Regions from separate parts of the Paenarthrobacter sp. R1 genome, predicted to be linked through region 1. Evidence: riboswitches for the same ligand, from Rfam matches in the RefSeq annotation. Region 1 holds a riboswitch; the other holds the start of a gene.
The links. Region 1 has a riboswitch for S-adenosylmethionine ahead of metX (homoserine O-acetyltransferase MetX). Riboswitches for the same ligand answer to the same signal wherever they lie in the genome.

Region 1 (7,458 bases):
ATGAAATCCACGCCGCCGACCGCAACGAACTCGCTCAATTGGCGGCCAGCGTCCAGCACTTCATCCAGGACCGGATGCCGATCGGCCTGGTATTCGCCGGACTGCCTGCAGCCGTATCCGACCTGCTCAATGAAGGCGTTGCCACGTTCCTGCGCCGGGCCGACAAAATCGACCTCCATGCGGCGGGCATCCGCGACGTTGAACGGTCTTTCGCCTCCATCTTCGCCACCGCCGGCTTCCGTGTCCCGCCCCACCTGGTCCAAAAGGCAGCCGAGTCGACCGGTGGCTACCCCTTCTTGATCCAGCTCGTCGGCTACTTCCTCTGGCGCGAAGCGGAAAATAACAACGGCACGCTGACAGATGCCGAGGCGGACCGCGCGGTACAGGCCGCCCACAGGCGCAATGCCCGCACGGTCATCGAAGCCGCACTCTCAACCGTGTCGGCAAAGGACCTCCAGTTCCTTCGCGCAATGGCGCAGGATGACGGTCCTTCGATCGCCGGAGACCTTGGAGAGAGGCTGAAGGCAAAGACCAATCTAGTCGCCAACTATCGCTCGCGCCTGCTCGCCGCCGGCCTGGTGGAACCTGCCGGCCACGGGAAGATCGATTTCGCGATACCGGGCCTTCGACAGTATTTGCGCAATCTGAACACAGACTAGTCATCTCACGGTACTAGTGCGCCGAGCCCGATCCCGTAGGCTGCCAAAACAAGTCATCGGTGTAGGCTCGTATCAAGGGCCTGGGCTTCGTATACATCTTGATGGGATCATTTTTCGCGTTCGGAGCTCTCTGGACCCTACTCACGTCGGCAAAGTAGTTCTCTTTTTGGTTTGTCTGGCGCTCCCCAACCTGGAGGTTTGATGGTTGGGCTGCCGCGGCGGCGAAGCCCTGACGCGACGGGGCTAAGCTGGGATAGGACCTAGGAGGGCTCCACTGTGAACAATCTGATCTTCTGGATCATCGTCTGCTCATGGGTGATTCCAGTTGGAATCCGCATGTACAACCGGTCCAAGGCGCGCCGAATCCATAACGACGGCTTCCGTGGCTACCCGCCGCAGAACCTTCCCGGGCCAGGCTACCCGCCGCACAACTACCCCGGCCAGGCCTATCCGCCGCAGAACTACCCCGGGTATCCGACGGGACCCGCCGACATCCGCCCGGCTGATGCAACGCCGCCGGAGGTACCGCCGTCGGGCGCTTCACCACAGGTGCCGCCCCCGGCAAGTGGAGGCTCTGCGCCGCAGGGCTACCGGGCGCGGAAGCTCGCAGAGCTGGACGCGAAGTTCAGCAACGGCGAGATCGCCATGGAGGACTACATGAAGCAGCGCGGCGAGATCATGAACGGCTGAAGTCTTCGGCAAAGAAGGCTGCGCCCAGCTGGCCCGCGAGCTGGCCGATCTCCGTGAGGAAGCCGTCGTGCCCGATGGGGGCTTCGATGATGTGGACCGGGACGTCGCCCGGCAAGGCTTCGGCGAGTTCGTGCGACTGTGCCGGGAAGTAGAGCCGGTCGGAGTTCACGGCCGCCACAAAAAACTGTGCCGTGGCCCGGGACAACGCTTCCTTGAGCGGGCCGCGTCCCCGCCTGACGTCGTGGGACATCAGGGCCTCGGTGATCGCGATGTAGCTGTTGGCATCGAAGCGGCGCACCAGCTTGGTGCCCTGGTGGTCCAAGTAACTCTCCACCTGGTAGCGCCCCCGCTCCCCCAGCACGGCGGCGGTCAGCGGTTTCTCCTGCGGCTGCGCTTCCCGGCCGAAGCGGAGGTCCAGCTCCAGCGCGGAACGATACGTGATGTGGGCAATCCGCCGCGCCAAGGCAAGGCCGGTTTCAGGTGCCGGGCCATGGTAGTAGTCACCGTTGTTGAAGTTCGGATCCTGGCGGATTGCGAGCGTCTGTGCCTGCGCAAACGCGATCTGCTCCGCGGTGCTGTAGGCACCTACGGAAATCACGGCGCAGCGCTCCACCCTGTTCGGGAAGGTCACTGCCCATTCCAAGGCGCGCGCCCCGCCCATCGAGCCGCCCAGCACTGCATGCCACTGCCGGATCCCCAAGGCGTCGGCGAGCCGGGCTTCGGCCACTGTGCTGTCGCGCAGGGTCACCAGTGGGAAACGGGAGCCCCAGGGCTTGCCGTCCGGGGCTTGCGACGACGGCCCTGTGCTGCCGTAGCAGCCGCCCACGATGTTGATGGAAATGACAAAGAACCTGTTGGTGTCGATCGTTGCGCCCGGGCCAACGAGCTGCTCCCACCAGCCTTCCTCGTCCGAGGCGCCGCGTGCAACATGCGTACTACCCGTCAGGGCGTGCTCCACGAGGACGGCGTTTGAGGCGTCGGCATTGAGCTTGCCCCAGGTCTCATAGGCCAGGACAACGTCCGGGAGAAACCCGCCGGCTTCCAGCTCCAGGGAACCCACGCGGGCGTATTTGACGGTTCCGTCCTGTTCTTCCGACGTGGGAAGGGATGTGGCAGTAATGGTCATTCCTTTGACACCTAAACCTCGCGCTTGCCCGCCGCCGTTATTGCGGCAGGCCAGGTCCTCACCCGGGGCACCCCACCGCGGAGGAGGGTTGCCGGCCAGCAAGCCGGGGCTGATCGCTGGCACTCATGACCTAACACCTAGAGTTTAGGAAGAGAACGGCCGTTCTGGCGAAGAATGTGACAGCAGTATGACGGTTCAGGGCGTTTTAGTTCACGAACGCGCACGTGACGGGGCCGCCCGGCGAAGAATCCTCAATCCGGGCGGCCCGCCGCGACGCACGTCAGGCGGGTTCAGGCACCCTTTGCCGCGCGGAATCCGGCCTCGAGGTCGGCAATGATGTCATCGATGTGCTCGATTCCCACGGACAGGCGGACGAGGCCCGGGTTTACTCCGGCAACGGCCTGCTGTTCCGCGGTCAGCTGGCTGTGGGTGGTCGACGCCGGGTGGATGACCAGGGAACGGACATCACCGATGTTTGCCACATGGGAGTGCAGTTCCAAGGCATCGACGAAGCGCTTGCCGGCTTCGACGCCACCCTTGATGGTAAAAGCAACAACGGCCCCCGTGCCACGGGGACCGTACTTGCGGCCACGGTCGTACCAGGGGCTGGACGGCAGGCCCGCATAGGCGACCGCTTCGACGTCGTCACGGGCTTCAAGCCATTCGGCCACCTTGGTGGCGTTGGCCACGTGACGCTCCACCCGCAGGCTCAAGGTTTCCAGGCCTTGGGCAATAAGGAAGGCGTTGAACGGCGATACTGCGGAACCAAGGTCGCGCAGCAACTGGACGCGGGCCTTCAGGATGTAGGAAAGGTTGGCGCCGAGGGCGCCGTCCTTGCCGAGGTCGCGGGCGTAGACCAGGCCGTTGTAGCTGGGGTCGGGAGTGTTGAAGTTCGGGAAGCGCTCCGGGTCCTGGCTGAAGTCGAAGTTTCCGGAATCCACGATCACCCCGGCAATGGCAGCACCATGGCCACCCAGGTACTTGGTGGCCGAGTGGACCACAATGTCCGCACCCCACTCGATGGGACGGATCAGGTAGGGCGTGGAAAGCGTGTTGTCCACGATCAGCGGGACACCCGCTTCATGGGCAACCGCGGCGACGCCTTCGATGTCCAGCACGTCCTGGCGGGGGTTGGATACAACTTCGCCGAAGAACAGCTTGGTGTTGGGCTGCACGGCGTTGCGCCACTGCTCCAGGTTGTCCGGATCCTCGACGAAGGTCACGGAAATACCGAACTTCTTCAGGGTGTGCGCCAGGAGGTTGTAGGTTCCGCCGTACAGGCTGGGGCTGGCCACCACGTGGTCACCGGCCTCGGCGATGTTCAGGATCGCGAAGGTCTCCGCCGCCTGGCCCGAGCTGAGCAGCAGGGCCCCGAGCCCGCCCTCAAGGCTGGCAATGCGCTGTTCCACTGCGTCCTGGGTGGGGTTGCCAATGCGGGTGTAGATGGGAGCCAGTTCCGCCAGCGCAAACCGGTTGGCGGCACTCTCCGCACTGGGGAACACGAAGGAAGTGGTCTGGTAAATCGGCAGCGAGCGTGCACCGGTTGCAGCATCCGGCTCCTGGCCTGCGTGGATCTGGCGGGTTTCGAAAGACCATCCCTGGGACATGACGTGGCTCCTCTTCGTAGCGCATGGGTTTAGTAACGGGGAGTGCTTGGAACTGCGGCCAGTCTAGGAAGCCGGCACGGAATTACCCACCTTTATGACGAAGACAGTATTTTTCGGTCTTTCCGCGACGGGACAGGGCCGGGGACGGTGCCCGGCCTCAGGGCACGCCGTAACATCCCATCTTAGTTAGGCAAGACTTAGCTGAGACCCGAATCACAAAGTGCCAAGATGAAGCCATGCGCATGGATCACGTCTCTTACGCTTGTGAAAAAGATGGCCTCCTGGCCACTACCGAACGAATTTCCGCAGCACTGGGAGTGGACGCAGTCCGGGGCGGAGTGCACCCCCGCTTCGGCACCCGGAACATGATCATTCCCCTCGCGGACAGCAAATACCTTGAAGTCGTGGAGGTCCTGGACCACCCCGCTTCGGATAAGGCACCCTTTGGCCAGGCAGTCCGGGCACGCTCGGCAGCCGGCGGTGGATGGATGGGCTGGTGCGTCGCCGTTGACGACCTTGCCCCGTTCGAAGCACGCCTCGGCCGCTCCGCAGTACCGGGCAACCGCAAGTTCCCGGACGGCCGCGAACTCGTGTGGCAGCAGATCGGCATCCTCGGCTTGATCGCCGACCCGCAGGTGCCGTACATGCTCAAGTGGGAAGGCGACCCCTCCCTGCACCCGTCCAAGGTCTACGAGAGCGACGTCAAGATGTCCAGCCTCACCATCGCCGGTTCCGCAGAGCGCGTGACCGAGTGGTTGGGTGAACCCGTGGAGAAGCCGCTCGAGGACGTCGCCGTCCAGTGGATGGCACCGCACGGAACCCCCGGCATCATGTCCGTCACTTTCGAAACCGCCGCAGGAGCCGTCACCATCTGACGCTGTTCCACACAATACTTCGGCCGCCATCAGCGGGTGCCAATGACGTCACCCACCGATGGCGGCCGAATACCTTTAAGGGGCGGGTCCGGGCCTCCATGCCCACAGGCCTCCCGGCCCTACGCCTACCCGGTCAGCCCAGCCCCACGGCCTTCCCAAAGAGGCTGAAGCCGACGAATGCCACGATGTCCAGCAGCGCGTGGGCTATCACCAGCGGCATCACGCGCTTGGTCTTGGTATAAAGCCACGCGAACACCAAGCCCATGACCACGTTGCCGATGAACGGACCGAACCCTTGGTAGAGGTGGTAGCTGCCCCGCAGCAACGCGCTGACCACGATTGCCGCGGCTGTGCTCCACCCGAACTTGCCGAAACGGTCCAGCAGGTAGCCCACCACAATGACTTCTTCGACGATCCCGTGGCGGATGGCGGAGAGCACCAGCACAGGCACGGTCCACCAGTACGTGTCCAAGCCGCTGGGTATGATCGCCGTGGTGATGCCCAGCGCCCGGCCTGCGGCATACAGGCCAAGGGACGGAATCCCGATGGCCGCTGCCAGGCCGAGGCCTTGCAGCGCATCCTTGCCTGGCCGGGCGAAGTTGAAGCCAAGACGGGCAAATGCTGATCCTCCCGAGGCTTGGAGGGACAGGAAGTAGAAAACCAGGACCACCGGCACCAGGGCGAACAGGATGTCCAGCAATTGGTAGGTGAGGTCGAAGTACTCGCGCGTGCTTTGGGACCTGTTGAGCGTCGAGGTTGCCTCCGACAACGGCGCCCTGGTCATCTTGTCCAGGAGCTGGACCACCGAATACACGGCAGACTGGCCCAGCGAAAGACCCAGGACAATGAGTACTTCGGCGCGCAGGCGGCGTCGTGAGGCTAGGAGCATGTTCCTATCTTGCCTTCAGATCCTGTTGCTTCCCCGGGAGCTGTCAGTCCGCAACGTGCGTGGCGGCGACGATGACCTCGGTCCCCTTGGCTTCAAACGCCGCGCGGTCTGCGGGCTTGATCCCGGAGTCCGTAATGAGGTGCCGGAACTCATAGCCGGCCATCGCGGCAAAGGCCCTGTGCCCCACCTTGGAGGAGTCAGCGAGCACGTAGGACTCCGTGGCCCTCCCCGCCATGACCGTATTCACCATGGCTTCGCCCTCATCGGTGATGGTGGGTCCCAGCTCCGGGTCCACTCCGTTGACGCCGATGAACGCGATGTCCAAGGCCACTTTCTGCATGATGACATCCGTGTAAGGTCCCACGAGTTCATAAGAACGCGGATTGAGGATCCCGCCGGTCACCATGATCTTGATGTGGGGCCGCACTGCCAGTTGCGCGGCGATGTTGATGGCGTTGGTGACCACCGTGAGGGTGGGCCGGTTGGAGGGGGCGTTGAGGTCCTCCCTGGTGGAGAGGATCTGGGCCAAGGCCGTGTTGGTTGTTCCCCCGCTGAGCCCGATGACGGCGCCGGGTCCGATCAGCTCGGAGGCCGCCTGGGCGATCGCCTGCTTGGCCTCGGCGTGGTCGTCACGGTTGTAACGGCCCGGAAGGTCATAGGCAACAGAGCCCGTGGTCGCCCCGCCCCTGGTCCGGCTCAGCAGGCGCTGCTTGGCCAGGCTGTCCAGGTCCCGTCGCGCCGTTGCCGGCGACACCCCGAGCCGGGTCACGATGTCCTCGACCTCGATCCGGCCGGACTCGGCCAGGAGGTCCAGGATGGCGGTCAACCGGTCGGTGCGGGTCATGACTAGCCTTTCACGGTCCGGCTATTTCGCCTTGGCGAACAGCGTGAGCATACGAGCAGATTCCAACACCAAGGCGTCCCGCCCTGCCTTGATGTACTTTCGGGAATCCACCACTGCTGGGTTGGCATCGAGGTACTCACGGACGGCGCGGGTAAAGAACCCGTTCAAATGTGTGGATACGTTGATCTTAGTCATACCAGCGGCAATAGCCGCTACGAGCGTCCCGTCTGTGACGCCGGAGGAGCCATGCAATACCAAAGGCTTCCCGACGGCGGACTTCAGTTTGGTGATCAGGTCCAGGTCAAGGACGGCGCGGCGTTCGGTCATGGCATGTGAGGAGCCCACCGCCACGGCCAAGGCGTCGACGCCGGTCGCGGCCACGAACGCTTCGGCTTCGGCGGGGTCGGTGCGGACCCCCGGGGCGTGCGCGCCGTCCTTGCCTCCTACCTCACCCAGCTCTGCCTCTACGTAGACCCCGTGTTGGTGCGCGTAGGCGGCCACGCGCCTGGTGACTTCCACGTTCCAGTCGTAAGGGAGATGGGCGCCGTCGAACATCACCGAACCGAACCCAAGATCCACCGCTTCCAGCGCCAGGTCCTCGGATTCAGCGTGGTCGAGGTGGACCGCAACGGGAACCGCGGCAGTCCGGGCAATGGCAAGTGCTGCCAGACCGATTGCTTCGAGCCCGCCGTGGTACTTGGCGCAGTTTTCTGAAATCTGCAGGATGAGCGGAACTCCCGCCGCCTCCGCGCCTCCCACCAGCCCCTC
Region 2 (7,458 bases), 2.2 Mb from region 1:
GGGATTCTCCGACTCAAGCTTAATGTGGATGCTGCTGCCCAACCCGCGGCCCAGGGCTTCGAGCTTCACCAGCGGGGTGTTCCCTACCCTCTCCAGCACGGAGGCGTCCAACGCATCGGGAGGGACCGTTGCAGCATGCGCGCCGTGCTTCCGATGTGCCGTCGTCACCATTCGTTTCCACCTTGCCGGAGTCCGTCAACAACAATCCGAAGCTCCCGCCGCGCGTGCTCCACCAGTTCCGGGGCGGACGGCCGGTCTGCAAGGACGTCGGCAAGGCGGCCAACGACGGCGGCGGTCCCCTTGCCCAGCGGCTGCGCAGCTCCCGCTTCGAGCAGCAGATAGGACGCCGTCAGGGCCTCAATGGCGAGCAGCTTCTCCACGGCGTCCACGGATTTCACCAGTTGCTGCAGGGCGAGCGGCGCGAGGGTTGAATGGTCTTCGACGTCGGCGGACAAGGTGGGTGCGCCAAGGGTGGCCGGCGCTGCCAGGAATTTCAGTTCGGCGAGGAGCCCGGCCGCCGAGTACCACAGCAGCCCCGGCAACTCTTCCTGCACCAGGCCGGACCCGGCCGCGGCGGCAAGATGCTTCGCCCGGATGGCACGCTGCGGCGGGTAGAGCTTGGCGATCCTGCGTTCACTCGGAATGCCCACGTGGGCGAGCGCCAAGCGCAAGCCCTCGAAGGCCAACGCCAGCTGCATCGGCTGGAAGTTGCCCCCGGAGACCATCTGCCCCGATTCGAGGTCCACCAGCGGATTGTCACCCCTGCCGTTCAATTCCACGTCCAACGCTGCCGCCAACTGCCCCACCGAGGCCCTGAACGCCCCGTGCGTCTGAGGCGCAGCCCTGAAGGACAGGGGGTCCTGCACGGAAACTTCCGGCCGTACATCTTCCAGCCACCCGCCGCTCAACAGGCGGCGGACGGCGGCGGCCGATTCCCGTTGGCCGTCCACGGCCTTGGCCGATTGGATAGCCGGCGAGAAGGGGCTGAGGTCGCCGCCGCCGTCGTACCTTGCGATGGTTTCCAGGGAGAGGGCGAGCGCGACGTCCGCAAGCCGGGCCACATGCCGCAACCTCAGCAAGGCGAGGGTGCCGGCACCTACCGAATAGGCATTGGCGCTGACGAGGGCCAAGGCCTCACCGGCGTGGAGCGTGAGGGGCTGAAGTCCGGCGTCCGCGAGGGCCTTGGCGCCGGGCACCAGGACGCCGGACGCGTCAAGCGCTTCTCCCTCACCGATCGCGACGGCGGCGACGGCGGCCAGTTGGGTGAGGTCGGAAGAGCCCACCGAACCTTCGGCCGGGATGGCGGGGTGGACGCCACGGTTCAGGAGGTCGGCGTAGAAGCGGGCTGTTTCGGGCCGGACGCCGGAGCCGCCGCGACTGAATCCGACCAGGCGGGCGAGGATCACGGCACGTGCTTCGGCGCGGCTCAGGTAGGGTCCCACCCCGCTGTTGTGGTACCTGACCACCTGCACTTGGTAGGCAAGGATGGAGCCTTCCTCAACAGCGGTATCGCGGCCGGACCCCAGGAGGGTGTTGAGGCCGTAAACCCGCTCGCCGGAGGCCGCCACGTGCTCCACGACTTCCCGTGAACGGCCGATCAAAGTCAGGGCATCATGGTTGAGTTTCACGTGGCAGGAGTCGTCCGCCGCCGCCATGGCGATGCTTTCTGCATGCACTGGCGCCGTCCCGATCAGCAGCACCTTCGACTCCGGAAACATGGTCAGAAATCCAGGAGATTCTGCCGGAAACCGCCGTTGCCATAGCTTTTCCTCAGCAGGCCGCGGCGACGAAGTTCGGGAGTCAGTTTGTCCAGGACCCCATGCACCGTCACCGGATCGACGAACCCGGAAAACAGGAAGCCGTCACCGCCCACGGCCTCGCCCGTCTCCTCTAGGTAGTCGGCGATCTCTCCGGCGGTCCCGATGATCGAATCACCGGCGCCGCCGCTGCGGGCCTGCAGGATCTGCCGCAGCGTGGACCCGGGAGGAGCAGCTTTGGCGAAGTGTTCCAGCGTTCCTTGGTTACTGTTGGTGCTCAGCTCGGGGAGGGGCTGATCGAGGTCGAATTGCTTGAAGTCGATCACCGAAAGGTAGGAGATCGAGTTGAGCTGGCTGTCGATGTCGCGCTGGGTCAGTTCCTTGCGCCGTGCCCGCAGTTCCTCCCCCTCCGCAGCAGACCCCACCACGGTGGGCTTGAGGACAAAAAGTACCTTGACGTCGTCGGGATTCCGCCCGGCATTGGCGGCTTCGGCACGGATGGAATCGCGGTAGGCCTTCATCCCGTCTACCCCGCGGGCCAGGGCGATGGCGACGTCGGCGTGGCCGCCCGCGAACGCTTTGCCCCTCGGCGATGCGCCGGCCTGAACCAACACCGGTTCCTCGGGAAGGGGTGCCGTATTCAGCGGACCCCGGACCTTGAAAAACTGCCCGTCGTGGTTGATGGGATGGACTTTGGTGTGGTCCGCAAACCGGCCTGCCTCCACGTCCTCCAGCACGGCGTCCGGTTCCCAGCTCCGCCAAAGCCGCCGGACGACGTCGACGAATTCCTCCGCCTTCTCGTAACGCAGGTCGTGCTCGATCTGCTGGTCCAGTCCGTAATTCTGCGCGGCGAGGTCGCTGCCGGAGGTCACCACGTTCCAGCCGAGTTGGCCCTCGGAGAAATGCTGCAGGGTGGCAAGGAGCCTGGCCGCGGTGAAAGGCGGGTAGAAGGACGCGCTGATGGTGGGCACAATGCCGAGGTGTTCCGTCGCGGACAGCAGGTACGGCACCAGGGCCAAGGGATCGTGCTTCGGAGCGAAGGACGCGTGCGCGAGCGACACTTCCGCGGTGCCGCCGTACGTGTCCGGGACGGTGAGTGAATCTTCGATGATGAACAGGTCCAGCCCCGACCGTTCAAAAGCCCTGACCGCCTCCTGGTAGAGCGCAGGCTTCTTCCAGTCATAGCCAAGGCTGTAGCCGGGAGTCCCCCAGCCCTGGACACCGAATCCATGGCCCACGAACCATCCGAAATGCAGCATGGGCTTGAGTGTAGAACTGCTCTGTCCGTTCACCGCGACCTGATTTCATGCGAAGTTACAGGGGGTCGTATTGCGTCAATTATGCTCCCGTGACGTCTTAAATGGTCCAGTCCCGGCGGCCGGTCCGGTTACGCAACATGACGACGGCGGGACACCCGCCACATGCGTCGCAACGGCCGCGGATGTTATTTTCTTCTTGAGTAATGAGTACCAGCGCCAAGCCCTGACTTGCTGGTCGGCAACCCTCTCCCGCGGCGGGGTGCCTCAGGTGACTACTCGGCGTATTCGACACTTCGAACTGCAAGCGTGACTGAGGAGCACATTAATGCCTGAACCCATCGAAGAGAGACTTTCCTACCGTTTGATCACGGGCCCGGACACCCGGGACTTCTGCGAACGGATCAGCAACGCCCTCGCTGAAGGCTACGTCCTGCATGGCAGCCCGTCGGCCACCTTCAACGGAACGGACGTCATCGTGGCACAGGCAGTGGTGTTGCCTGCCGCCGTCGCCAGCGCGGATGCCGCCGTGGCCAATGCCGTGGATGAGCTGGAGAACTACGAGGACGAGGCAGCATTCGAGGGCCACGCATGAGCTACGCCGGAGACCTGACCCCGCAGGATGCCTGGGCGAAGCTGCAGGACGGTGCCATCCTGGTGGACGTCCGCACCGAGGGCGAGTGGGCCCACATCGGCATCCCCGACACCAAGGCCACGGAAAACGATCCCCTGTTCATCCAGTGGAACCTTGCAGGCGGCGTCCCGAACTCCCGCTTCATCGAAGACCTGCAGCAACAGGCACCCGAGGGAGACGGCGTTGAGCTTGTGTTCCTTTGCCGGTCCGGCCAGCGCTCCATTGCTGCGGCCATCGCCGCAACCCAGGCAGGTTTCACCGCCTACAACGTCCTCGAAGGCTTCGAAGGTGAACCGGACCGTTACGGCGAACGGACCGTCAACGGCTGGAAAAACCGCGGCCTGCCAACCAACCTTGGAAACGAATAAGAAGTGACTTTCAACCCTGACGCCGCCGGCTGGAATCCAGACACCCAAGCCGTTCGCGGTGGCCTTGACCGCACCAATTTCCAGGAAACGGCGGAGCCCGTCTTCCTCAACTCCGGCTTTGTCTACGAGTCGGCGGCAGCTGCCGAGCGCGCCTTCACCGGGGAAGACGAACGCTTCGTCTACTCCCGCTACGGCAACCCCTCCGTTGCCACCTTCCAGGAGCGGCTGCGTCTCCTTGAAGGCACCGAAGCCTGCTTCGCGACGGCGTCGGGCATGTCCGCAGTCTTCACCGCCCTTGGTGCCTTGCTGGGCGCCGGCGACCGGGTGGTTGCCGCCCGCTCGCTCTTTGGCTCCTGCTTCGTGATCCTCAACGAGATCCTGCCGCGGTGGGGCGTGGAGACCGTGTTCGTAGACGGCCCCGACCTGGACCAGTGGCGCGCTGCCCTCTCCGAGCCCACCACCGCGGTGTTCTTCGAGTCCCCCTCCAACCCGATGCAGGAGATCGTGGACATCGCAGCCGTCAGCGAGCTCGCGCACGCCGCCGGGGCAACAGTGGTGGTGGACAACGTCTTTGCCACTCCCCTGCTCCAGCGCTGCGGCGAGCTCGGCGCCGACGTCATTGTGTACTCCGGCACGAAGCACATCGACGGCCAAGGCCGCGTACTGGGCGGCGCGATCCTGGGCACCAAGGAGTTCATCGAAGGCCCGGTCAAGCAACTCATGCGGCACACCGGGCCGTCATTGTCCGCGTTCAACGCGTGGGTGCTGACCAAGGGCCTGGAGACCATGGGCCTGCGGGTGAACCACAGTTCCGCCTCTGCGCTGAAGATTGCCGAATGGCTGGAAGATCAGCCTGCGATCAACTGGGTCAAATACCCCTTGCTCACATCCCACCCGCAGTATGAGCTGGCCGCCAAGCAGATGAAGGCCGGCGGTACCGTGTTGACGTTCGAGCTTTCGCCGTCGTCCGGCCGCTCCGCCAAGGAAGCCGCGTTCGCTTTGCTCGACGGGTTGCGGGTCATCGACATCTCCAACAACCTGGGCGACTCGAAGTCGCTCATTACCCACCCGGCTACCACCACCCACAGGGCCATGGGACCCGAAGGCCGTGCAGCCATCGGGCTCTCCGACGGCGTGGTCCGGTTGTCCGTTGGGCTCGAGGACGTCAACGACCTCATCCTGGATCTGGAGAAGGCCCTCAAACAGGTCTAATCTCATGCCATGAGGCATCCATACCGCCGCGCGGGGGCTGTCATTGTTGCGGGTTCGGTCGTGTGGCTGGCGGGAATATCTCCGGTGCCCCGCGTCTATACCACCCACGATCCGGCCGAGCGTTTGAGGCTGCTTCTGCGGGGTGAGCGGGGATGGGTGACCGGCCACCACGTGGCCGCAGCCGGGACCGCGGCCGTGCCGATTGGATTCGCCGCCTTGGCACGGGCCATGCCTGACGCCAAGGCCAAGCACTGGGTAGAGGCCTCGGCTGCGGCGCTCCTGGCCGGAGCTCCGCTGTTTGTGTACAGCCTGTCCCGGAGGGCGTCGGACCTTGAACGGTTTGCGTATCGTCGCGGCTCGAATGTTCCGTTCCTGGGCTACTCATGGCTGCACATCGCCGGCCTGGCCGCCCTCGGCACCGGCTTGCTGCGATCGCCGGCAGAGCGCTGGGTGGGGCTGACGGCCAGCAGTGCTGCGGTACTTTTCGCCGGCATCCTGCTCAAGGCCAAGGACATTCCGCCGTTCGTCTTCTACGTTACGGAGGCGACTGTGGGAGGGTACCTGATGGTGTGGGATCCGGAGCCTCCCGCGGGCGACCCCGCGGTTGGTTGAGTTCCCGCAGTGCTGAGTTCCCGCGGTTGGCTGAGGTCCCGTAGTGCGGAGTTCCTAGGCCCGGCGGACGCGTGCCAGCACGGGATCGGGATCCTTGATGGCACCTCCCGGTGTGCCGGAGACGGTGACTTTGACGGCATGCCCCACCACGGCACCCAACGCCTCTACACTGGGCGGACTCCCTGCGGGGCTTTGGCCATCCCGTTGGCGGCTGTTGAAGCGTGCCGCAGCTTCCCGTTGCTGATGGGCGCCGTTTCCGCGCTTCAGGATGTCCGCTAAGCCTGCTTTCACCAGTTCCAGTTCGCCCTGCTCGGCCAACACGGGGGTCAAGTACTCCATCAACGCCCACACCACGCTTGTGGCCGGTTCGGGACGGAATTCGCCAAAGTCAAGAAGGTCACCGCGCAAACCCATGTTGCTGGCTTGGAAACTGGCCATGCGCAACAACGCCGTCGGCACCGAGGCGGGTTCAACGCCGTCGAGCATCTCCCGGGTGGCCGTCTCCACCAAAGCCCGCACCAGCACGGCAATCAAGGCCGCATCCTCCGAACGCAGGCAGACGTCGGCAACCCGGACCTCCACTGTGGGGTGGTCCCGGGAGAGGCGGGCGTCAAAGTAGATCATGCCCTCATCCAGCAGCACGCCCGTCTCCAACAGCCGCTTGACCATACGCCGATAGGAGGTCAGGGAACCGAACACAGCGGACGGCCCGGACGTTGGCCAGCGGTTCCAGGCCTGGGTCCGGTAGCTGTCAAAGCCGGTGGCCTGTCCGCGCCAGTAGGGAGAATTGGCGCTGATGGCGGTCAGGACAGCGAGCTTGTCCCGGATGTGGTCCAGGACTACGACGCCTTCCTCAGGCGATTCCAACGAGGTGTGCACGTGGAAGCCGCACGTCAGCTGTTCGTACGCCGTGAGTCCAAAACGCTCCAGCATCTCCGCGTACCTGGGGTTGGGCGTCGTGTGCGGGGTGGAAGCGAGGGGCGAAGTGGCAAGTGCGGCTACGCGGGCCCCGTGCTTGCGGGCGGCCTGGTCTGCCAAGGCCCGGCCCCGCCTGATCTGATGCAGCAATTCGTCGTAGCTATGGCAGGGCCGGGTCTGGGTCTCGATCTGTTCCAGCTTTAGTTCGTGGCTGAGCCCTGAACCGTCGCCCTCGGAAGTCCCGTCCTGTTGCCCTCTTCCGCTGATCAACGCATCCGCGAGGGCCAGAGGTTGACCCGTCACGGGATCGACGATGAGCAGCTCCTCCTCCACCCCGAAAGTACGCATGCTCCATTTTGCGCCCCACGATAGCCGCGGCCGCAAACCCCGCCGCCACCTGGTCCGTCAATTTTGCTGGATCATTCGTACCGGACCGTAGGCGAAGCCCCGAAAATGGCGGGGTCCCGAGGGCCAAGGCCGGAGTGATCCAGCAAATTTCTCGTCGGGCTATCCACATAAGGCCCCCGCCCACTCCTGGCGGGGCGTCGATCGTGGCTTGCTGGCCCTATGGATGCGCTTGAATTCCTCACATCGGTGGGCGGAGTCGCCAAGATCGGGCTGCTCCGGGCCAACGGGTACACCCCCGCCGATATCCGCAAGCTCGCAGGTGCCTATCAGCCCAGGCATGGTCTGTGGGCCAT

Region 2: linked by a shared signal. The riboswitch ahead of QN084_RS08040 (DUF1737 domain-containing protein) and the one ahead of metX (homoserine O-acetyltransferase MetX) in region 1 are both predicted to bind S-adenosylmethionine.

What each region holds. Positions count from the first base shown of each region.
Region 1 covers NZ_CP127115.1:3,901,251-3,908,708, reverse strand. The annotation lists gene QN084_RS18630 (ATP-binding protein) at 1-659, shown strand, start outside; gene QN084_RS18625 (hypothetical protein) at 936-1,349, shown strand; gene metX (homoserine O-acetyltransferase MetX) at 1,336-2,475, opposite strand; SAM riboswitch class IV at 2,491-2,606, opposite strand; gene QN084_RS18615 (bifunctional o-acetylhomoserine/o-acetylserine sulfhydrylase) at 2,766-4,082, opposite strand; gene QN084_RS18610 (VOC family protein) at 4,319-4,957, shown strand; gene QN084_RS18605 (CPBP family intramembrane glutamic endopeptidase) at 5,091-5,846, opposite strand; gene QN084_RS18600 (DeoR/GlpR family DNA-binding transcription regulator) at 5,890-6,690, opposite strand; gene QN084_RS18595 (class II fructose-bisphosphate aldolase) at 6,712-7,458, opposite strand, start outside.
Region 2 covers NZ_CP127115.1:1,651,292-1,658,749, forward strand. The annotation lists gene QN084_RS08025 (PLP-dependent cysteine synthase family protein) at 1-171, opposite strand, end outside; gene QN084_RS08030 (aromatic amino acid ammonia-lyase) at 165-1,718, opposite strand; gene QN084_RS08035 (NtaA/DmoA family FMN-dependent monooxygenase) at 1,721-3,049, opposite strand; SAM riboswitch class IV at 3,216-3,329, shown strand; gene QN084_RS08040 (DUF1737 domain-containing protein) at 3,342-3,608, shown strand; gene QN084_RS08045 (rhodanese-like domain-containing protein) at 3,605-4,015, shown strand; gene QN084_RS08050 (O-succinylhomoserine sulfhydrylase) at 4,019-5,227, shown strand; gene QN084_RS08055 (hypothetical protein) at 5,237-5,839, shown strand; gene QN084_RS08060 (glutamate--cysteine ligase 2) at 5,894-7,105, opposite strand; gene QN084_RS08065 (hypothetical protein) at 7,325-7,458, shown strand, end outside.